DNA from 3 places in the Nocardia sp. NBC_01377 genome. Region 3 is predicted to be linked to each of the others. Evidence: riboswitches for the same ligand, from Rfam matches in the RefSeq annotation. Region 3 holds a riboswitch; each other region holds the start of a gene.

Region 1 (7,725 bases), 3.4 Mb from region 3:
CGCCCGGGGTGCGGTAGGCGGTGATACGCCCGGTGTCGGGCCGGAACCCGTTGGCCGGGTCCTCGGTCGTGATCCGGCACTGCAACGCGGCGCCACGAATCGTCACCGACTCCTGACTCAAACCCAGATCCGCCAGCGACTCCCCCGCCGCGATCCGCAACTGCGACTGCACCAGATCCACATCGGTGATCTCCTCGGTCACCGTGTGCTCGACCTGGATCCGCGGATTCATCTCGATGAACACGTGATTGCCGCGTTCATCGAGCAGGAACTCGACCGTCCCGGCGCACGAATAACCGATCTCACGCGCGAAAGCCACCGCGTCCGCACAGATCCGCTCCCGCAACACCGGATCCAGATTCGGAGCCGGGGCGAGCTCGATCACCTTCTGATGACGCCGCTGCACCGAACAATCCCGCTCGAACAGATGCATCACATTCCCGTGCTGATCGGCCAGGATCTGCACCTCGATATGACGCGGATTCACCACCGCCTGCTCCAGGAACACCGTCGGATCACCGAACGCCGACTCCGCCTCACGCGAAGCCGCCTCGATCGACTCACGCAACTGTTCGGGCTCGGCCACCCGCCGCATCCCGCGACCACCGCCACCGGCCACCGCCTTGACGAAGATCGGGTACTCCAGCTCGCTCGACGCGGCCAGCAACTCCTCGATATCGGCCGAGGGCGCGCTCGACGCCAGCACCGGAAGCCCCGCCGCCCTGGCCGCCTCGATCGCGCGCGCCTTGTTTCCCGCCAACTCCAACACCTCGGCCGACGGGCCGATGAAGGTGATGCCTTCCCTGGCACAGGCCGCGGCCAGATCCGGATTCTCCGACAGGAATCCGTACCCCGGATAGATCGCGTCGGCTCCGGCGGTCTTGGCCGCACCGATGATCGCCTCGATCGAGAGATAGGTACGGACCGGATGGCCCTTCTCACCGATCTGGTAGGACTCCGCCGCCTTCAACCGGTGGACCGAATTACGGTCCTCGTACGGGAAGACCGCGACGGTCCCGATGCCGAGTTCATACGCCGCACGAAAGGCACGGATGGCGATCTCGCCGCGATTGGCAACCAAGACTTTCGAGAACATTGGCTTAAGGTACCCGCCCCGGAGGCGGCTGCCGACAGGGAAGTGCCCTTCGCAGAAATCTTCACAACAGAACTAGCACGGTTGCGAAGTTGTGTTCATCGTACGGTCACATGCTGCGACGATGAACCGCGGACCCGGCGCTGCGAATTAGCTCACACGAATCGCTCCATGGTAGCTGGAACGTATCGCACCGCCACGGCGCCCGACCGGCCGTTCCGCGCATGCTGACGAGTGCAACTGGTTCGCCGAGCGCAGACGAGATGGAGCCCCTACGTCGCGCCTCGGCGTCGAACCCGTCCGCCGCGATGTCGGCGGACAGGCGAGAGGGAACCCGGCGGGAATCCGGGACTGTCCCGCAGCGGTATGCAGGAACGACTGCCGTCACGAGCACTGGGCGTCCTGGGAAGCGACGGCCAGTAGGTGAGCCCCGTCCGTGATCGGCCAGTAAGTCCCGCGCCCGCGAGTCCGAAGACCTGCCACACTGTGCCGGATACGCCGTATCCGGCCGCCACCGCCTCGCGGACCACCGGTGCCGATTTCTCGGGCTCCGACCGCGCCCTCCGAGACATCCCGCTGATTCGCACTGCCCTCATGGCGATGGCTCACGACCACAGCACTGGAGTATCGACGCAACTGTTCTCCGCACACTCCGTTCACCGCAACGGTTCTCGGGCTGCCCCGGGTCGGCCCGATCCAAGAGTTGAAGCGCACCACCGAGTCCTAGTGGGGCCGGGCGCATCGACGCCGAACGATTGCACGCCATCGCCCAGGATCTGCGCCGCACCCAATTCGCCTAATTGCTCGCGGCCGGAATGGATTCGGTGCCGATGGGCACCTTCTCCCACAACGACCAGGTCCTCGACACCGCCGTTCTCCTCGGCGCGCTGCCGCCGCGTGTGGCGGGTATCACCGATCCGCTCGACCGATATTTCGCCGCCGCGAGCGGCACCGACACCGTCGAACCGCCGGAGATGACCACATGGTTCGACACCAACTACCACTACCCGGTGCCCGAGATCACGGCGGAGACCACCTTCGCCCTGCATTCCGAACAATTGCTGAAGCAGGTGGACGAGGCGCTCGCCCTCGGCGTGCCGGCCCGGCCCGTGGTGATCGACCCCGTCACCTTCCTGAAATCGGCCGAGGATGCCTCGGGCGCGCCGCTGCGGCGGTTGCCCGCGTTGGTTCCGCTCTCCCGTGACCTGCTCGCCCGGCTCGCGACGAAGGGCGTGGCCCGGGTCCAGATCGATGAGCCGGTGCTGGTGACGGAATCTCACCGAATCCGAGATCGACGCGGAGCCGTTCGCGCGGCCACGGCGATGTCATTCCGCCCGCGGCTTCGGCCTGCGCCGCGAGGTGTAGGCCTCACAGGCTTCGCCCGCGCGCTCGACGGCGCGTAACCGCGCTCTGGGATCGATTCCGCGAGTGCCACTTTCGCGGGCGCCGTCGTCACGGGGACCGACGCCCCTGCCGTCGATCCCGCGCCGCCACGACATGTGACTCGAACAACGATCCATTCGTCACGCCTCCTCGCACGTCGACCTCGTCCGTCACCCCTCTTCGACGCGCGATCGTGCGATCCGGTTCCCGCGATCTCCAGCGGGTTTTCCCAGGATGCGGAATCCGGGCCCGACGACGCGGGCCCGCGGGTGATCCGACGTGACGGCCGCACGGTGGACACCGACGCGGCGCGGCGGACCGGGCATCAGAAGATCCCCTCACGAACCTCCGGTGCCCGGTCCGGTACCACGGGCGCCACGACGAACGGCGGCTGATCGAGTGCGCCCGCACCGACTCCGGTCCTGCTCGCCGCGTCGAGAAACGGTCGTACCCCGCAGGTTTACTACCCCGGCCGCGAGAATCCGAAACGTTTCGAAGTCGGACACGCGAACGGGTCGGGGTCGACGGTGCGACTCCGCGCGGCGCGTCGGTGACGGCGACCCGGACCGCGCGCGCCACCCCCGAGCGATCCGTTCCGCCCGAGGTTTCGAACTCGGAAACGCCGCGCGAACGGGGCGAACGCGTAATATGTGGTTCTTCGCGCATCCCTCGGCTCGCTTCGGGCCCCTTGCTGCCCCTTCGCACGCTACGCAAGGTTGACCTGTCACTGAAACCCCTCGCAAGAGTGGATCTTTGTACGCGAGAACTCCGTTTTGTGCAATGTTTGCGAAGGCCGCCGGTTACTATTCGGCCGTGCGCAAGATGTACGCGGGCGCCCGGCTACGGCGACTGCGCGAGGAAAGACGGATGACCCAGGCCGCGCTGGCGAAATCCCTCGACCTATCGCCCAGCTACCTCAACCAACTCGAGCGCGATCAGCGGCCGCTCACCATCCCGGTCCTGCTGAAACTCAATTCCACCTTCGACCTCGACGTCCAGTTCTTCGCGGCCGATTCGGACGCGCGACTGGTCTCGGATCTGCACGAGGTGCTGGTCGACGCGGCGGGCGGTGACAGCGCGCCACTGACCGAGGTGGAAGAACTCGCGACCAGGCAGCCGGAAGTGGCGCGCATCCTCGTCGCCATGCACCGCAGGCTACGGGCGGCCACCGATCAACTCGACCTGTTCTCCTCCCGGGTGTCCGCCCCGTCCGGAGTCCCGGGCACCCCCATGCCGTACGAGGACGTGCGCGACTTCTTCTACGACCACCACAATCACATCCCGCACCTGGATCTGGCCGCCGAGCACCTGTTCGACGAATGCGGGCTCACCATCGGATCACTGGATCGTCAGCTGGCGCGGATCGCCGAGGAACGCGCCGGGGTCACCGTGCTGGTGCGCGGCGACGGCGCCGACCCGTCGATTCCGAAACGCCACTACGACGCCGACAGCCGCACCCTGACCCTGGCGCGCCGATTGCGCCCGGGCCAGCGCGCGTTCCAGATCGCGACAACACTCGGATTCCTGCTCTACGGCAACGATCTCGACATCGTGCTCGACGAGACCCCCTCGCTCGTCGGCGAATCGCGCACCCTGGCCCGCATCGGTCTGGCCAACTACTTCGCCGGCGCGCTGGTCCTTCCCTACGGCCGTTTCCTGCGCTCGGCCGAGGAACTGCGCTACGACATCGATCTGCTCAGTCTGCGTTTCGAGGTCGGCTTCGAGACGATCTGCCACCGGCTGAGCACGCTGCAACGCCAGGGGCAGCGCGGCGTTCCGTTCTTCCTGGTCCGCACCGATCGCGCGGGCAATATCTCCAAACGCCAGTCGGCGACCGCGTTCCACTTCTCCCGGGTCGGCGGCAGCTGCCCGCTGTGGGTGGTGCACGAGGCCTTCGCCCATCCCGGCCGCATACTCACCCAGGTCGCGTCCATGCCCGACGGGCGGCGCTACCTGTGGATCGCGCGCACCGCGATGACCGCGCCGCAGGGCTTCGGCACCGCGACGAAGAATTTCGCGATCGGCGTCGGCTGCGATATCGAATACGCCGACCGCCTGGTGTATTCGACCGGATTGCAACTCGGTGATCCGGCGGCCGCCGTGCCGATCGGGGCGGGATGCAAGGTGTGCGAGCGGCCGACCTGCGCACAACGCGCGTTTCCACAGATCGGCAGCCCACTGGCCGTCTCCGAGCACATCAGCACCGATCTGCCGTATCCGCGCGCCCTGCGCTGAATTCGGCTCGCCGCCACCGGGTCAGGACTTCGCCAGATACTCCAGGCGTTCGGCGTCGACGGCGGCGCGCATCATGCTCGCCAATCCCGGATGTTTGTCCAGACGCGGATCCTCGCGCACCACCTCGCGGGCGAAATCCTGTGCGGCGGTGATCGTTTCCAGATCATCGAGCAGCGAGAGCAGCCGTAGCGAACGCGCCGTGCCCGACTGGGCCGAACCGAGGACGTCACCCTCGCGACGCTGGCGCAGATCGAGCACCGACAGTTCGAAACCGTCGGTGGTCCCCGCGACGGCGGTCAGACGCGCCATGGCCGAACCGCCCGGCGCGGCATCGGTGATCAGCAGACACAGGCCCGGATGCGCGCCGCGTCCGATGCGGCCGCGCAACTGGTGCAGCTGACTCACGCCGAAACGATCGGCGTCGAGGATCACCATGACCGTCGCGTTGGGCACGTCGACGCCGACTTCGACCACGGTGGTGCAGACCAGCACATCGATATCGCCGTCGTTGAACGCGCGCATGGCCCGGTCCTTCTCGTCCGCGTGCAACCTGCCGTGCAGCAGTCCGATCCGCACATCCGCCAGCGGACCGGCACGCAACATGTCGAAGACCTCGACGGCGGCCTGCGTGGTCGGAGGTTCCTTCTCCGGGGTCGCCTTGCCCTTGCCTTTCGCCGTGCCACCTTTCGCCGTTTGCCCCTTGCCCGCGCCGCCGTCCTCCTCGTCCTCGCCGATGCGCGAACAGACCACGTACGCCTGCCTGCCCGCGGCGACCTCTTCGAGGATGCGCTCCCACGCGCGGTCGACCCAGTTCGGATGCTGTTTGCGCGGAACCACTTTGGAGGTGATCGGTGAACGGCCTCTCGGCAGCTGGGTGAGCGTCGACGTCTCCAGATCGCCGAGGGTCGTCATCGCGATGGTGCGCGGGATCGGTGTCGCGGTCATGACCAGCAGATGCGGGCTGGTTCCGGATTTCGCCTTGGCGCGCAACGCGTCCCGTTGCTCGACGCCGAACCGGTGCTGTTCGTCGACGATCACCATGCCCAGATCGAAGAATTCCACCGCGTCCTGGATGAGCGCGTGGGTGCCGATCACGATCCCCGCTTCGCCGGTCACCGCGTCCAGGAGCGCGGCCTTCTTGGTGGCGGTGGACATGGACCCGGTCACCAGGACCACCTTGGTCGCCTGATCCGCCGCGCCGAGTTCACCCGCGGTCGCAAGTTCGCCGAGCATCGCGCGCAGCGACCGATAGTGCTGGGCGGCCAGCACTTCCGTCGGCGCGAGCAGCGCGCATTGCTGACCGGCGTCGACCACCTGCAACATCGCGTGCAGGGCCACGATGGTCTTACCGGAACCCACCTCGCCCTGGAGCAGCCGATGCATGGGCTGCACGCGGGACAGATCCGAGGAGATCTCCGCGATCACCTCCTGCTGCCCCGCGGTGAGTTCGAACGGGAGTTTCTTCTCGAAGGCCGCCGCGATGCCGTCGGTACGGGGCGGGCACGACCGCGCCGTCCGCCCCGCCACCTCGTGCCGACGCTCGGCCAGCACCAATTGCAAGGCCAACGCCTCGTCGAAACGCAGCCGTTCCTTGGCCTGGTCGATATCGGCTCTGCTCTCGGGCAGGTGGATCGAGCGCAGTGCGTCGGAGATCTTCATCAACGCGCGTTCCTCGCGCGTGTGCTCGGGCAGCGGGTCGTCGATCGGGTCGAGTTGTTCGAGCACCTGGCGCACACAGGCGAGCAGATCCCAGCTCTGCACCTTCGCCGTGGCCGGATAGACCGGGATGAACTCCCGCTCCATGAACGAGACGTCCACGCCACCGGCGCCTTTCGCGCTCTCGGCGAGTCCGCGCAGATCACCGCCGCCGCGCACCCTGGTGAAGGTGCCGACCGAATCGTCCTCGGTCTCGGGCAGAATCAGGTAGCCGGGATGCGAGAGATTCCAACTGCCGGGCCGCCAGTAGCTGACCGTGCCCGACATCATCGCCCGCAGCCCTTCCTTGACGACGTATTTCACCTTGTCGCCGTTGAAGAAGGTCACATCGACCGGGCGTCCCGCGCCGGTGTCGAGCATCACCTTGAGCAGGGAACCGCGCCGATTGCGCATCGGCTTGAGTTCGGTCTTGGCGATCCGGCCGATGACGGTGATGTGCGAACCGTCCTCGGGTTTCTCCTCGGTCAGCGGCTGACCCTGGGTCGCGTAGCGCAGCGGGTAGTGCCGCAGCAGATCCTCCACGGTACTCATGTCGAAGGACTCGGCCAGCGAATCGGCCGCCTTCGCCCCGAGGATGTGATCGAGCCGATCACCGAGTGTCGCCATGCCTCATTCCTTCGTCCGCGCGCGGGTCATTCCACCCCGATCTGCACCAGATCCTCCTGCTGTCCACCGGAATACACGGTGACCTCGACCCCGGGGAAGCCGCGCGCGATATGCGCGGACAGTTCCTCGGCGAGTTCCTCCGGTGTACCGGCGCCCATGAGCAGGGTGACCAATTCTCCACCGAGACCGAGCATCCGATCCAACAGCGTCCGCCCCGCCGACAGTACGTCGCGCTCGATCAGCACCACATCGTTGCCGACGAGTCCGAGCCCGTCGCCGGATGCGCAGGTGCCGACCATCGTCAGGGCGCGATGCGCGGCCGCGCGCAGCGAACCCCAGCGCGTCGCCGCGGCCGCCTCCGACATGGCGAAGGCGTCGTCCACCGCGATCCGACCCCGATCGTGGACGGCGAGCGCGGCCAGCCCCTGCACCATCGAGCCGCTCGGCAGCATCAGCACGTCGCGGCGCGCGTCACGCGCCGCCACACCGACGGCGACCAGTTCGTGCGCGGGCAACGCGCCGTTGGGCAGCACGAGCACTTCCCGATTCGGCATCCGCCGGATGGCGGTGAGCAGGGCGTTCGCGGTGATCGGTTCGTGCCCGCCGAGTACGACCGCGCCCGCGGCCTCGAACAGCACCGCCGCGCCCTCGCCCTCGGCGACGGCGAGAACCGCGCGATCGACCGGCATACC
Region 2 (7,725 bases), 2.9 Mb from region 3:
GAGTCGTCCTACGCCGACGCGCCGATCGATTTCACCACCGTACGCTGGGCGAACGGCGGCTCAGACCACCTCGCCGATGTTGCCGACGACACGATGTAGTTGAACCCTGCCGTCGACCAGCTTGTAGGTGACACACGCGATAGCGCATTCACCGGTCGCCACCCGCTGGGAGATGATCATCGAACGCTGCATCAGCAGCCTGCTGGTCTCCACCACATGCCTGGCCTCCATCTCGTCGACGGTCTCCAGACCCTCGCGGCGGCCGATCAGAATGGACGGGGCGACCTTCTCGACCACGCTGCGGATGAATCCGCCCGGCACCTCGCCGCCGTCGAGCGCGTCGATGGTGGCTTTGACCGCACCGCAGCTGTCGTGCCCGAGCACGACGATGAGCGGGACGTCGAGCACCTGCACGCCGTATTCGATCGAACCGAGCACCGAACTGTCGACCACGTGACCCGCCGTGCGGACCACGAACATGTCGCCGAGGCCCTGGTCGAAGATCAGTTCGGCGGCGACCCGGGAATCACCGCAGCCGAACAGGATCGCGGACGGATGCTGTCCGCTCACCAACTTGGCTCGGTCGGCGGCTCCTTGGCTAGGATGCAGCAGCGTGCCATTGACAAAGCGCTCGTTGCCCTCGCGAAGGGATTTCCAGGCGCTGATCGGATTGGAATCAGGCATACCGTCCATTGTGCACAGGCGTACCGCTACCAGCGAGTCCGGCGCGTTACGGGTCGGCAAATATCGACTTGCCGTGCTACGACAGGAACGGTGAGGAATATGACCGCCACCACAAGGCGTGTCGTCTCCGCGCGGCGCGCGATCGCCCCCGACGCGGTCGATGCCGAGGTGTTGCTGCGATGGTATGCCGCGACCGCCCGCGACCTCCCCTGGCGGCATGCCGGAGTGACCGCGTGGCAGATCCTGATGAGCGAGATCATGCTCCAGCAGACTCCCGTCGTCCGCGTCGAACCGATCTGGCGTGAGTGGGTCGCGCGCTGGCCGGTGCCATCGGCGATGGCGGCCTCCTCGCAGGCCGAGGTGCTGCGGGCCTGGGGAAAACTCGGCTATCCGCGCCGGGCGCTGCGGTTGCACGAATGCGCGCGCGTCCTCGCCGCCGACCACGGCGACGAGGTGCCCTCCGATGTCGACGTGCTGCTCGGCCTGCCCGGCATCGGGGCGTACACGGCACGCGCGGTCGCCTGTTTCGCCTACGGTCAGCGTGTTCCCGTGGTCGACACGAACGTTCGCCGCGTGGTGGCGCGCGCGGTGCACGGACTCGCGGACGCGGGCAATCCCTCCTCGCGCGACCTCCCCGAAACCGAGGCGCTACTACCCGAATCCGTCGACCGCGCGGCCACCTTCTCCGCCGCCCTGATGGAACTCGGCGCGACCGTGTGCACCGCGCGCAATCCCGACTGCGCCCGCTGCCCGCTGCCGAGTTGCGCGTGGATCACCGCGGGACGACCGGCGTCGGACACCGTGCGGCGCACCCAGAAATACGAGGGCACCGACCGCCAGGCCAGGGGGCGGCTACTCGACGTGCTGCGCGACGCCACCGGACCGGTCGAGCGGATCCGGCTGGATCTCGCGTGGACCAGAGATCCGGGCCAGCGGGACCGCGCGCTCGATTCGCTGCTGATGGACGGACTGATCGAACAGACCGAGGACGGGCTGTTCGCGCTGGCGGGCGAGGGCGGGTCTCCCGGTTAATCGCCGAGAACTCGGCGCAGGAACCGCTCCACCTCGGCGCGATAACGCTCCGGCTGATCGTCGTGCACGAGATGTCCCGCATCCTTGACCAATACGTAGTCGGTGCCCGGCCTGACTTCAGCCATCTGCCGCATCTGCGCGGGCGGGGTGATGGTGTGCTCCCCCTCGATCAACAGGGTCGGCACCCGAACGGCACGCCACTGCGCCCAGAAATCCCGACTCCCCCACTCCTGGGAGATATCGCGGAACGTGGCGACCGCGCCGTGCAGCCGATAACCGTCGGGGCCGTGCTCGAACGAATTCAGGAAATAGCGACCGGCGACCGGGCCGAAGAAATCGATCACCGCGTCCGCGTCGGGAAACGGCTGCGGCCACGACTCGACCATCGCGGCCCAGTCGTCGGCGGTGCGGCCGGTGAAATCGGGGGCGATGTCCTCCACCACCAGCCCGCGCACCCGATCGGGGAACTCCGCGGCGAAAACCCAGCCGTGCAGGCCGCCCATGGAATGGCCGATCACGACCATCGGCTCGGTGATCACCTCGGTGGCGGCGGCCAGATCGGCGATGAAGGCCTCGGTGGACAACTCGGCGGGCGCCGGACGGCCGTGACCGGCGGCGTCGAAGGTGTAGAGGTGCCCGAACGGGCGCAGCCACGCCAGGTGGTCGGACCAGGTCCGCGCACTACCCATCAAACCGTGCAACAGCAGGATGGGCGTCCCGGAACCACCTTCGTCATACAGCACTGGAACATTTTGCCGCGCCTGCGGCGTGGCGGGTTCGCGGCCCTTATGTCTCGCGTCCGAGCGGTCGAGACTCGCGCCTGCGGCGCATGCGCTTCGACCGCTCGGACGCGAGACGGCCGCGAACCGGGCGCTCGAAAGGCTCGCGCCGGGGTGGGAGGGGTGGGCGGGAGGTGGGGTGGGGGGTGGGGTGGGCACGGAACGGTTGTGGGACTCGGGGCGGTATCTCCGTATTGTCGGGGGCATGGCTGTTGTGAAGATCAACGCGATCGAGGTTCCCGAGGGCGCGGGCCCCGAGTTGGAGAAGCGGTTCGCCCATCGGGCGCACGCGGTGGAGGGGTCGCCGGGGTTCCTCGGTTTCCAATTGCTGCGGCCCGTGGCGGGGGACGATCGGTACTTCGTCGTCACCCAGTGGGATACCGAGGAGTCGTTCGCCGCGTGGCGGGACGGGCCCGCGCGCACGGCGCACGCGGGCGGGGGCGGGCAGAAGCCGGTGTCGACGGGTGCTTCGCTGCTCGAATTCGAGGTCGTCATCGACGTGCCGGCCACCTCCGGTTCCTGAGCGAATCAGGCGATCTACCGGCAGTCGCGGGTATCGGACATGCTGGTAGACGCGCCGTGCGCGGGGGCACGCGCCACGGTCCGTATTGACGCGGAGTGCGGCCAGGTGTCACAGTTCGAGTGATAGAGCGATGGTGACCAGGTCATCCGGTGGAAATCCGGAGCGGTCGCGCCACTGTGTTCCACGCACCGGGTCCCGGTGCCGGAAAGCCAGACGCCGGCACCGTCGCATCAACTCGACGGGACGCGTATCCCTAGGAGGACTCGAATGGCCATCGCGCATTCACCGAGCCGGACCGCCGAATCGCTGGCGACCGTTCTCATCACAGTAGGTGTCGTACTTCTCGCACTGCTCACGCTGTACCTGGTCGGTTTCGACCAGGGCGCCATCTCACGCAGTGGGATGTTCATGCACGAGTTGATGCACGATGGCCGCCACCTGCTGGGTGTTCCGTGCCACTGACACCACCGACGACCGCCGACCCGCTGGGCGGCTCTTTGAAAACCCTGCTGTTACGTGGCCTGCTGGCCGGCTTGATCGCCGGCCTGCTGGCCGCGACAGTCGGCTACTTCGTCGGTGAACCCAAGATCGACGCCGCCATCGCCATCGAAGAGGCCGCGTCGGCCTCGGAACCGGCGCATCAGGAGGCGGCCGAGTCCGCGGGTCACACCCACGGTGACGAAGAGGAACCCCTGGTGAGCCGGGACGGCCAGAAGGCCGGGCAGTTCCTCGCGCTCGGACTCGGCGGTATGGCCTTCGGCGCGATCTTCGCGGCGGCGGCGCATCACGCGCGACGTTTCACCACGCTTTCGGGTCCGAGGCTGGCACTCGGACTCGGCATCGGCGGATGGCTCGCCATCGCGGCGGTGCCGTTCTTCAAATATCCGGCGAACCCGCCCGCGGTGGGCGACCCGGAAACCATCAACGACCGCACACTGCTGTGGGTGGCGTCGGTCCTGTTGGGTCTCGTCGCCGTCGGCGCGGGGGTCTACGTGTACAAATCGCTGCACGGAAAACTCGACACGCTCCGACTGATCGGCGGGGTCGCGGCCTTCGTCGTCGTCGTCACGCTCGGCTACGTCCTGCTGCCAGGCGTCGACGAGGTGAAGGCGGATTTCCCGGCGAGCCTGCTGTGGCAGTTCCGGGTGGCGTCACTGGCGCAGACCGCGACGCTCTGGGCCGCGCTCGGCCTCGGCTTCGCGTTCCTGACCGAATTCACCACCCGATCCACTACCCCGGTACGGGAAGAAGTCGCTACCGCGGTGTGATCCGCGCGTCGCATGGACGAAGGCAGTGTCGGTCTCATGACCGACACTGCCTTTTCCGTTCCCGCGTCGCTGCGTCGGGCCGATCACGTGCCGCGCCCGGTCGCGGTCGCGTATCTGGCCTTGGTCGTCGCGCTGCTGGCCGGGATCGCCGAGACGATCGCGCGGGTCGCGATCGCGCTGGACGATTCCGACGTCGAGCCCGCGGACCTCGCGATCGAGCTGACGACGCGCTGCGTCCTGTATACGGCCGTACTGCTCGTGGCGATCCGGATGACGCACGGCGATCGATGGGCCCGGCTGCTGCTGACATTCGGCATCGGCGTCGTCGGCCTGGCCTCGCTGCTGATCGAACCCCTGACCGCCGCGCTCGATGCCGATGACCTGGGCGCGATCCTCATCGGCGCGACCGTCGACGACGTGCTGGTGGCGACCCTGCGAACGGTCCACATCCTCGCCGTACCGATCGCCGTCGTCGCGATGTACAGACCTGCCGCGCGGAACCACTTCCGCCGGTGACACCGCCTCGCGTCGCCGGAACTTCCCGCGCACCGACCCCTCGGGTGCGCGGGAAGTCGGCGCGTCAGACCAGCGCGGCGTCGAGGGAGATCTCGTCGACGCCCGCGAGCGCCTTGCTCACCGGGCATCCGGCCTTGGCCGCGGCCGCGGCGGCCGCGAAACCGTCGGCGTCGAGGCCGGAAACCCGGCCACGCACGGTCAGCTTGATCCCGGCGATACGGAATCCGCCCGCCGGATCCGGACCGAGAGTGACGTCGGCGCTGACATCCAGGCTCTCCGGCGTTCCACCCGCGTTGCCGATCTGCGCCGAGAGCGCCATCGCGTAGCAGGAGGAGTGCGCGGCGGCGATCAACTCCTCGGGGCTGATGGTGCCGTCGGCGTCCTCGGCGGAACGCTTCGGGAACGACACGTCGTATTTGCCGACACCCGAGCTGGCCAGTTCGACCTGGCCCGAGCCGTCCTGGAGGCCGCCGGTCCAAGCGGTGCGCGCGGTACGAGTAGGCATCACGGTCCTTTCACAGAAGTCACAGAGTTCGATGCGATCGCAGACGAACCTACTCGCCGGATTCAGTCCACGGTGCCGGTACGGCGATCGAGTTGCTCCAGCACGAGCGGCCAGGCCACCAGATGCCGATCGCGCGCCACCTCGTTCGGAAAACCCGCGTGCCGCAAGCGAAGTCGGATACCGCGCGGCTGATGGACGAATTGGAAGGTGACGACTGTTTCCGCGCCCTCGGTCCCGTCGGCGCCGGTGACCCAGGTCAGTTCGACCAGGCGTTCCGGTTCCAGGCGAAGGAATCGGCCGTAATGCGGATAGCGGTTGCCCGCGTGTTCGGTCTCGAAGAAGAAGGGCTCGTTCACAGCGGGCTTCATCAGCACCGAACCGGGTGCGGCAAACCAGATATCGAAACCCTGGGTGAGTGCCGCGTATAGCAACGCCGGTGGTGCTGACATGACGCGCTCGACTTTGAGCTCGTGCGGACGAGCGGAGAGATCCGGAAAGCGAATCGGCTGGTCGGACATGACTGGACAATACCCGGACGACCCCGCCGAACCTGGAATTCGCTACTCGGAACGGGTAACCGCACCGATCCGCTCCCCGTCGCGCGCGCACGAGTTCCCGCTGCCACGAAGCGGTCCCGCTACCACGTGGTCTACCGGCGACGGCGAGGGCCGATATCCGCCATGCTCGAGCGAATCCATCGCGGGCGGCACCGGCGGGTACGTCGCGCGGCGGTCGTCCGGGTACGCGGCGCGGCCTATCCGGGCGGTGTACTTCGTGTACCCGCGACCGGCGGAATATGCGAGGAGGCGGACTAGTCTCACAGGGGTGAGAGCGCCAGGCATACCCAATCGTGGCTCGGTCCTGTGGGACTGTGGACTCGCCTTCGCCGTCGCGGTCGTGCAGGTACTGGGAGGACGCGCGGCGAATCTGGGCCAGGACGACGTGCAGTCGCTGGATCTGTTCGGCTACATCCTGCTGCTCGCGGGGCCGATCGCGCTGGTATTCCGCAGGCGTCAGCCGCTCGCGGTGCTGCTGATCGCGCTCGCGGCGGCCGGGATCTACCTCGCGCTCGACTACGGATACGGCCCGATCTTCATTTCGCTGGTCATCTCCTTCCTCACCGCGGCGATCATCGGATCACGATGGTGGACTTACCCGTTGGTGCCCGCGGGATACCTGTTGATGGTCTGGCCGGTACCGCATCTGATCGGTCGCCCGACCGACGCATGGCAGCAGTTCGGCATCATGGCCTGGCTCGGCGTCCTGGTGGCGGTGGCAGAGGGGATCCGTCAGCGTCGAGCGGTGCTGGAGGCCCGCGCGCAGCGCGTCGAAGCGGCGCGTCGCGACGAGGAGGCCCAATTGGAACGGCGGGCGAGCGAGGAACGTCTCGCCATCGCCCGCGAATTGCACGACGTTCTGGCGCACAGTCTTTCGCTCATCAACGTGCAGTCCTCGGTGGCGCTGGAACTGTTCGACAGGAAACCGCAGCAGGCCGCCACGGCGCTGGCCGCGATCAAGACGGCAAGCAAGGAAGCGCTCGCCGAGGTACACGTCCTGCTACAGACGATTCGCGCCGGTTCGGTCTCCGGGGCCGCCGCGGAAGAGCCCGAACCGGATCGGACCGAATCGCACGGCCGGACGACGCTGTATCGCAACCTCTTCGGCGTCCGGCGCGACGGCGACGACGGTGTCCGCAACGGCGCGCAGCGTGTCGTGACCGAACCGCAACCCGCACCCGCGCCACGCACCCCGACGCCGAGTATCGATGATCTCGACGGCCTGTTGCAGCGCACCCGCGCGGCCGGTGTGCACGTCGACACCCGGGTCATCGGCTCCCCGACGAAACTGCCGAGCGTGCTCGATGTGGCCGCGGCCCGCATCATCCAGGAATCACTCACCAACGTGGCCACGCACGCGCCCGGCGCGGGAGCGACGGTCACGGTGCGCTACACCGCCGAATCGGTGGATCTGACGATCGACAACACCAGACCCACCGCGCCGCAGGCGAAGTCGACGACCGGCGGCCGCAACGGCATCATCGGCATGCGCGAGCGGGCACACGCGCTCGGCGGCCAGCTCACGGCGGGCCCGCGACCCAGCGGCGGCTTCCGTGTCGCGGCCCGGCTGCCCGTGCGGGTCATGGCGGCGACCGAATCGAACGGTCGGAACGCTTCGCTCCCGGACGAGTCGACGCCGCGGGAGCCGTGATGGGCACCGGACGGCGGCCGCGGTGAGCATCCGGGTGCTCGTCGCCGACGACCAGGCGCTGGTGCGCGGCGGATTCGTCGCGCTGCTCGACGCCCAGGACGATATCGAGGTGGTCGGCGAGGCGGACAACGGCGAACAGGCCGTCCGGATGACACGCAGTCTCGCCCCCGACGTGGTGCTGATGGATATCCGGATGCCGATCCTCGACGG
Region 3 (7,725 bases):
CATCGCCGAACGCCGGGGCGATATGCCGGTCGGCGCGCCGTCGTCCGCTTCGCTGCGCGAACGGGTGGCGGCGATCGTCGACACCATGTACGACGGGCTGACCACGGGGGATTCGCGCGCCATCGAGAATCTGCGCGCCGCGCTACCGCGTGATCGGGAGGAGTTCGAACGCCTCTATCCCCGTACCGCCGCCGAATTCGCGTCGTGGGGCCGGGCGTGGTTGGAGACCTGCCGTCGAGGGTTCGCCGGACTCGATGTCGATCCGGATCGGGTGGCCGAAGTCGCCGCGTTCATCCCCGGCGCTATGCGGGGGATCGTCTCGGAACGCCAGTTCGGTACCTACACCGACCTCGATCTCGCGCGACGCGGACTCACCAATGCCATCGTGGCCTATCTGCGCCCCGACGCCGAGCCGGCGCGATAGCCGCGCACGGGTGAGTCCGCGAGGCGACGGTCGACGCGGTTCTCAGCGCGCCGCAGAGACCTCGGGTGATTCGCCCCGTCGTAGTGGCGCGATTCGAACCAGTAGGTCGCCGTGACGGTGGCGTAGCTGGCGACGATCACCGCCGCGATCGCGGCGATCGAGAGTAGGAGCAGTGCGACGAAGTGATCCATGGTGGCCTCCCCGGAAATAGGGTGCTCTATGGCGTCTACAAGGGGTTTGGCGCGACATCGCGCCGAATCGGGTGTGAACCCGGACGAGCCAACTGCACTCCGAATCCTAGAACGCTACGCCTCTCGGCGCACGGGACACGACTGTGAGCCGAGTCATGTGCGGACCGGAGTGTCGGTTCAATCGCACCGACCCGATGCTGTTCAATTGGTGAGGTCAACGAGTTTCTGCGTGCGCCTGTTCTCGTCAATCCCCTTTCGAGCATCACCTCGTCATCCGAAGGAGCATGACAGTGAGCACGATCCTCTGCGCGCTACATGAGACGGTCCTCGCGCAGGTCGGCAATCCGACCCCGGAGGCTCCACCGCTGGCGGACAAGCTGTTGCAGATCGGCCGGTATTTCACCTGGCTCGTTCAGTTGTCCGGCATCACCGCCATCACCTACGGCGGCGGTCGCTTCGCCTGGGAGAAATGGAACGGCGGCAGCCTCCAGTCGCCGAAGATGGTGGCTGGCGCGATGGCAGGCGGCGCCGTCGCGACCAGCGCGGGCACGATCATGAACTCGGTGATCTGACCCGCATTCGACAGTGCACACGACCGAACGTCGCCCGTGGACTCCGCGGGCGGCGTTCGGCGTTTCGGGGTCAGGGCAGGGCGCGGTCGTCGAGGGTCATGGCGCCCGCGCGAACCAGCACGGCGCGGGCCCGGCGGCGGACGCGGCAGGTGTCCACCGAACAATCGAGGTGCCGTTGCATCTCGCGATGGGCTCGGGCCACGGTCATCGGACCCGGTTCGATACGGCAGTCCATGACGACGGTGCGAAGCGGGAAGGCTGTGTTCATCGTGAGCTCCTGGTCGGACTTCGGAGTGATCAGCGGGGGCGATGTCCGCTCGCCGGGACAAGGAATTCGCGGGGTGGTCGCCCCCGGATCGGTCGATCGCGCGAGGAATTCTCACGTTCCGGAATCCGGGCGTTGCGAGGGCTGGACCTGTGCGGATCCGGTCGGGCTCCGGCGTGGCCGATCCGGCGCGTCCATACGGACGATTTCGGTTTCACATTCTCGAACTTGTAAGTTAGTCGACCCGAACATTAAGATTTCGCCGTATGAAGATTCGGCACCGCCGTCGGCGGCTCGCGGCCACGGGCCGGTTGCTCGCGACGATCGCGTTCGGTTTGTCGGCGATAGGCGCGAGCGCGTGCGGCAGTGGCGCCGCCGACGGCGATCGACCGGTGGTCCTGACCACGTTCACGGTGCTCGCCGATATCGCGAGCAATGTCGCGGGCCCGCACCTCGAGGTCGAGTCGATCACCAAGGCCGGGGCCGAGATCCACGGCTACGAGCCGACACCGGGGGATATCAGGAAGGCCACGCGCGCGGATCTCATCATCGACAACGGGATGAACCTGGAAGCCTGGTTCGCCCGGTTCGTCTCCGAGGTGAGGGTGCCGCACGTGGTGGTCAGCGAGGGCGTCGCACCGATCGAGATCGGTGAGGACGCCTACCGGGGCAAGCCGAATCCACACGCGTGGATGTCACCGTTGAACGTGCTCGTCTACGTCGACAACATGGTGCGCGCTTTCACCGATCTCGATCCGGGACACGGCGCGGATTTCCGCGCCAACGGCGAACGCTACAAGGCTGAATTACGCGGAGTCCACGAGGAATTGGTGCGGACGCTGAGTACGCTGCCCGCCGGACAGCGTGCCCTGGTGACCTGCGAGGGCGCGTTCTCCTACCTGGCCCGTGACACCGGTCTGACCGAGAAGTACATCTGGCCGGTCAACGCCGAACAGCAGGCGACACCGCAGCAGATCGCCTCGGTCATCGATATGGTGAAATCCAACCGGGTGCCCGCGGTGTTCTGTGAATCCACGGTGTCCGACGCGCCGATGCGCCGGGTCGTCGAGGCTTCGGGAAGTTCGTACGGCGGTGTGCTGTACGTGGATTCGCTGTCGGAGGCCGACGGTCCGGTACCGACCTACCTGGCGCTGATCCGCCACGCCGCGCAGACCATCGGCGCCGCGCTCACCGGGCGGCAGTGACATGCGGGAAGCAAGTGACACGCGGGAAGCAAGTGACACGCGGGAAGCAAGTGACACGCGGGAAGCGAATGACACGCGCGAAGCGGGCGAGGCGCGGGAGCCGAGCGAGGTGCGGGAAGCGGGCGAGGCGCGAGAAGCGGTGAGCGCGATCCGGGTCGACGGCGTCACCGTGCGCTACGGCGAAGTGCTCGCCCTCGACGACGTCGCGCTGCGACTCGAGCACGGGCGGGTCTGCGGCCTGGTGGGGATGAACGGTTCCGGGAAGTCGACGCTGTTCAAGACCATCATGGGGTCGATCGAACCCGATCACGGGACGGTGCTGGTCGACGGCGTCGCCCCGAAGGCCGCGCGCCGCGGCGGCGTTCTCGGCTACGTGCCGCAGAGCGAGGACGTCGACTGGAGTTTCCCGCTGTCGGTACGCGATGTGGTGATGACCGGGCGCTACGGCCGGATGGGGTTCACCCGCCGCCCCCGGCGCGCGGACCGGGAAGCGGTGGCCGAGGCGCTGGAGCGGGTCGAATTGACCGACCTCGGCGATCGGCAGATCGGGCGGTTGTCGGGTGGGCAGAAGAAGCGGGCCTTCGTCGGTCGTGCCCTCGCCCAGGGGGCGACGGTGCTGTTGCTGGACGAGCCCTTCGCCGGTGTCGACAAGCGATCCGAAGCCGCCATCACCGCGCTGCTACGCGAACTCGCGGCGGCGGGCGCCGCGGTCCTGGTGTCCACCCATGACCTGCACGCACTGCCCGGCCTCGCCGACGAAGCCGTGCTGCTGATGAGAACGGTGCTGGCGCAGGGGGATCCGGAGACGGTGCTGCGCCCGGAGAATCTTGCCGCGGCCTTCGGCCTCGATGTGCTCAACCGTGTGTGAACGGCCGAAGGTGAGACGGGCGCAATGAGTTTCGAGGAAATCTTCATCGACCCGCTGCGCTACGAATTCATGGTGCGGGCGCTGGCCACCACCGTGACGGCGGCGGTGGTCTGCGCGGTGCTCTCGTGCTGGCTGGTGCTGATCGGCTGGTCGTTGATGGGCGACGCGGTCTCCCACGCGGTACTGCCAGGGGTGGTGCTGGCCTATATCGTCGGCCTGCCCTTCGCGGTCGGCGCGATCGTCTTCGGATTCCTGGCGGTGGCACTGATCGGGGTGGTGCGGTCGACCAGCCGCATCAAGGAGGACGCCGCGATCGGCATCGTGTTCACGACGCTGTTCGCGTTCGGGTTGGTACTGGTCTCGGTGACGCCGAGTCAGACCGATCTCAATCACATCGTGTTCGGGAATCTGCTCGGGGTCAGCCGATCCGAACTCGTTCAGATCGTCGTCCTGGCGGCGCTGACGCTGACGGCGCTCGTCCTCAAGCGGCGCGATTTCACCCTCTACGCGTTCGACCCGGTGCACGCCCACGCGATCGGCCTGAACACCCGTTGGCTCGGTATCGCCCTGCTCGGACTGCTCGCGCTGACCTCGGTGGTGGCGTTGCAGGCGGTGGGCGTGGTGCTCGTGGTCGCGATGCTCATCATTCCCGGCGCGACCGCGTACCTGCTCACCGACCGATTCCAGCGCATGCTCGTCATCGCCCCCGCGGTCTCGGTCGCGGCGGCGGTGACGGGCCTGTACCTGAGCTATCACCTGGACACCGCCTCCGGGGCGATGGTCGTCGTCGTCCAGGGGCTGACCTTCACGGCGGTGTACCTGTTCGCACCGCGACAGGGTGTCATCGGTCGCCGGATCGCGGCCGCGCGTCGTCGTGCCACCGCGGGCGCGGTGTGACCGCCGGTGCATCCCCGTGATTCGGCCGCATCGGGTTCCGCGGCCGAATCACGGGGATGTGTGCTCGGGGCTCGCGCCTTGTAACGTCTGATCCGGACGAAGGGAACACCGGTGCGAATCCGGGGCTGTCCCGCAACTGTCACCGAGGAGTAATCCGCCGATCTCGTTGCCACGACCTACCCGGGTTGGAAGGCAGGCGGTGCGCGTCGATCCGGGAGCCAGGACACCTGCGTCCACGGTAGAGGGATCGCACCACGAGGATGGCCATGGACAACTCGAGATCGACCGTGCCCGCATTGCGGCGCCGGACATTCCTGCTCGGCGCCGGAGCGGCGGCTCTGGCCGCGTCGGCGGGCGGATCGCTGATCGGCTGCGCCGCCGACGACGCAGCCTCCGCGGGACCGCAGGGGCCGCCGCGTCCCGGCGGGCGACTGCGTTCGGTGATCGCGGGCAGGTCGGCGAGCGTCGACGTACTCGATCCGTATCAGGCGGGCAGTTCGGCGGGCGGCGCGGTCTCCAAGAATGTCTGGGACAAACTCGTCGCCTACAACAACGATCTGACGCTGCGCTACCGGCTCGCGGAATCGCTGACGCCCGACGCGGACGGCAGTCGGTGGCGGATCGCGTTGCGTCCCGGTGTCGTCTTCAGCGACGGCACACCGCTGACCTCCCGCGACGTCCTCTGGAGTTTCGAGCGGATGCTCGACCCGGCCAAACATTCCGCCGGCGATCTCTCGATGATCGACATGTCGCGCACCAGGGCCGACGGCGAACTGGGCGTCATCGTGGGGATGAAATCCCCACTCGCCGATTTCGGTTCGGTGCTCGCGGGCTGGTACTGCTACGTCATCAAGGACGGGACGACCACCTTCGACGCGCGGACGCTGCCGGTGGGCACGGGCCCCTTCGCACTGGCGAACTGGTCGCCCGGCGATCGAACACTGTTGCGCCGCAACGACCGGTACTGGGACGGGCTGGTGCTGCTCGACGAGGTCGAGATCATCCAGATCGCCGAGACCGAGGCCCGCGTGAACGCCTTCCTGTCCGGGGAAGCCGATATCGTGCACGAGATGTCCTATCTCCAGGCGCGCACGCTGGAGAACGATCCGGATATCACCGTCGTGCTGCATCCGTTCGGACTCATGGATTCCTTCCAGATGCGCGTCGACCTCCCGCCCTTCGACGACGTGCGGGTGCGCCAAGCCATGCGCCTCGCCGTCGATCGGCAGGCGATGGTCGACACCGTGTACTACGGCTATGCCGAGTTGGGCAACGACATCTACGGCAAGGGTGCGCCGTTCTACGACGATTCGCTGCCGCAGCGCGCCTACGATCCGGCGCGGGCGCGCGAACTGCTGCGCCAGGCGGGCAAGGAGAACCTCACGGTCACCTTGCAGACGGCCGACGGCATGCCGGGCATGATCGAATCGGCGACGCTGTTGGTCGAGCACGCCAAGGCGGCCGGAATCACCGTGAAACTCGAATCCGTACCCGCCGACACCTATTTCACCCAGGTTGCGGGGAAACAGCCGCTGACCCACGTCGGTTGGTGGAACTACAGTCTCGACTACTTCTACGGCCAGACCATGACCACCGGTTCGCCGAGCAACGGCACCGGATGGCGGAACGCGGCCTGGGACGCGAAATTCACCGAGGTCAGGGCGACACTCGACCAGGAGCGCCGCCGGGTACTGTATCACGAACTTCAGGAACAACTCTGGAACGAAGGCGGATACATCCTGCACAGTTTCGCCAAACGGCCCGACGCGGCGCGCAACGATGTGGGCGGTGTGCGGGCGGGGGTGCCCGGCACCGACGACTGGGCCAACTACACGACCACGTGGTTGGCGCGGTAGCGAACGCCGACGGTCGTGATTCGCTACGTGATCGGGCGCGTCGGCGGCGCCATCGTGGTGCTGTCGCTGGTCGCGCTCGCGGTGTTCTGCCTGTTCGAGTCGCTGGATTCGGATGCGGCGACGGTGATCCTGTCGCGTGTCGGCGGGGCCGACCCCACCCAGGAGCAGGTGGCCGCGCTGCGCGCCGAACTGGGACTGGACCGGCCCGCGCCGGTCCGGTTCGGCGAATGGGCGAAGGGATTCGCGCACGGCGATTTCGGTGATTCGCTGATCTCCGGTCGACCGGTCCGCGAGGTGCTGCTGAGCCGATCGGGCAACAGCGCCGTGCTCGCGGTGATCACCGCCGCGCTGTTGATCCCGCTGGCACTCGGGCTCGGGCTGATCGCAGGCGCGCGTGCGGGTTCGCGCACCGACCGGGCGGTCAGCGTGAGCGCGCTGACCGCGGAGTCGGTGCCGCCCTTCGTTTCCGGTGTGCTGCTGGTGGCCGTGCTGTCGTTGACGCTGCATGTTCTACCGGCCGTCTCACTGGTTCCGACGGGTACCGCGGTGACCGCCCGACCCGAGATCCTCGTCATGCCGGTGATATGTCTGCTGACCGGGCTGGCTCCGCATCCGATTCGCATGGTGCGGGCACTGACGGCCGAGGTCATGGACTCGGCCTACATCAGGACCGCGCGAGCCAACGGGATCGGGCAATGGCGGCTGATCCTGCGCCACGCCGCTCCCAACGCGGTATCGGCCTCGATCCACCCGCTGGCGGGGTCGGTGGTCGGTCTGCTCGGTGGAATAGCGGTGGTGGAAACGCTTTTCGTGTATCCGGGGCTCTCCCAGGAGATCCTGGCCGCGGTCTCGGCTCGCGACTTCCCGTTCGTGCAGTCCGCCGCCGTGCTGATGGCCGCGTTCGGGATCGGGATCTACCTGCTCGCGGATCTGCTCGCGTTGCTGGCGGGACCGCGCGCCAGGCATCTGATCGTGGCGGGGCGGTCGTGAAGGGGCACAGATGGATCCGGACCGGATGGGCCGCGATCACGGCGGGCGTCCTGCTGCTGGCGCTGCTCGGTCCGGCGCTCGCCCCGCATTCGCCGACCGCGCCGGGTGGTCCGCCCTTCCAGGCGCCGAGCGCGCGGCACCTGCTCGGCACCGACGTGGTCGGGCGCGATGTGCTGTCCAGGATCATGCACGGCGGACTGCCGCTGCTCTCGGTCGCGAGTCTTGCTCTGGCCGTGGCCTATTCGCTCGGTGTGACATTCGGGCTGCTCGCCGGACTGCGTCGCCCGGCCGACCGTTGGATCATGCGACCGGTCGACGCGATCGTGGTGATGCCGTGGTTCCTGATGCTCGCCGTCATCGCGACCGCGATCGGGGCCGGGCCCGCCGCCATCGTGCTGACCTGCGCGCTCGCCTCGGTGCCGTGGATCATCCGGATCGTGCGCACGGCCGTGCTCGA

The links. Region 3 has a riboswitch for cobalamin ahead of OG225_RS09205 (ABC transporter substrate-binding protein). Riboswitches for the same ligand answer to the same signal wherever they lie in the genome.
Region 1: another riboswitch for cobalamin. It lies ahead of OG225_RS24845 (5-methyltetrahydropteroyltriglutamate--homocysteine S-methyltransferase); the one in region 3 lies ahead of OG225_RS09205 (ABC transporter substrate-binding protein).
Region 2: another riboswitch for cobalamin. It lies ahead of OG225_RS36750 (CbtB-domain containing protein); the one in region 3 lies ahead of OG225_RS09205 (ABC transporter substrate-binding protein).

The regions. Positions count from the first base shown of each region.
Region 1 covers NZ_CP109566.1:5,400,912-5,408,636, forward strand. Annotated here, with positions in the region: gene OG225_RS24840 (pyruvate carboxylase) at 1-1,096, opposite strand, end outside; cobalamin riboswitch at 1,419-1,571, shown strand; partial or broken gene OG225_RS24845 (5-methyltetrahydropteroyltriglutamate--homocysteine S-methyltransferase) at 1,713-2,367, shown strand; gene OG225_RS24850 (short-chain fatty acyl-CoA regulator family protein) at 3,290-4,711, shown strand; gene recG (ATP-dependent DNA helicase RecG) at 4,733-7,033, opposite strand; gene OG225_RS24860 (DAK2 domain-containing protein) at 7,060-7,725, opposite strand, start outside.
Region 2 covers NZ_CP109566.1:7,988,637-7,996,361, reverse strand. Annotated here, with positions in the region: gene OG225_RS36770 (carbonic anhydrase) at 61-684, opposite strand; gene OG225_RS36765 (A/G-specific adenine glycosylase) at 784-1,716, shown strand; gene OG225_RS36760 (alpha/beta fold hydrolase) at 1,713-2,459, opposite strand; gene OG225_RS36755 (antibiotic biosynthesis monooxygenase) at 2,701-3,018, shown strand; cobalamin riboswitch at 3,133-3,254, shown strand; gene OG225_RS36750 (CbtB-domain containing protein) at 3,286-3,480, shown strand; gene OG225_RS36745 (CbtA family protein) at 3,471-4,286, shown strand; gene OG225_RS36740 (hypothetical protein) at 4,323-4,802, shown strand; gene OG225_RS36735 (OsmC family peroxiredoxin) at 4,867-5,307, opposite strand; gene OG225_RS36730 (SRPBCC domain-containing protein) at 5,370-5,825, opposite strand; gene OG225_RS36725 (sensor histidine kinase) at 6,133-7,515, shown strand; gene OG225_RS36720 (response regulator) at 7,538-7,725, shown strand, end outside.
Region 3 covers NZ_CP109566.1:2,033,798-2,041,522, forward strand. Annotated here, with positions in the region: gene OG225_RS09170 (TetR/AcrR family transcriptional regulator) at 1-424, shown strand, start outside; gene OG225_RS09175 (hypothetical protein) at 391-615, opposite strand; gene OG225_RS09180 (hypothetical protein) at 906-1,187, shown strand; gene OG225_RS09185 (hypothetical protein) at 1,258-1,455, opposite strand; gene OG225_RS09190 (metal ABC transporter substrate-binding protein) at 1,719-2,657, shown strand; gene OG225_RS09195 (metal ABC transporter ATP-binding protein) at 2,767-3,525, shown strand; gene OG225_RS09200 (metal ABC transporter permease) at 3,550-4,422, shown strand; cobalamin riboswitch at 4,477-4,672, shown strand; gene OG225_RS09205 (ABC transporter substrate-binding protein) at 4,689-6,278, shown strand; gene OG225_RS09210 (ABC transporter permease) at 6,294-7,268, shown strand; gene OG225_RS09215 (ATP-binding cassette domain-containing protein) at 7,265-7,725, shown strand, end outside.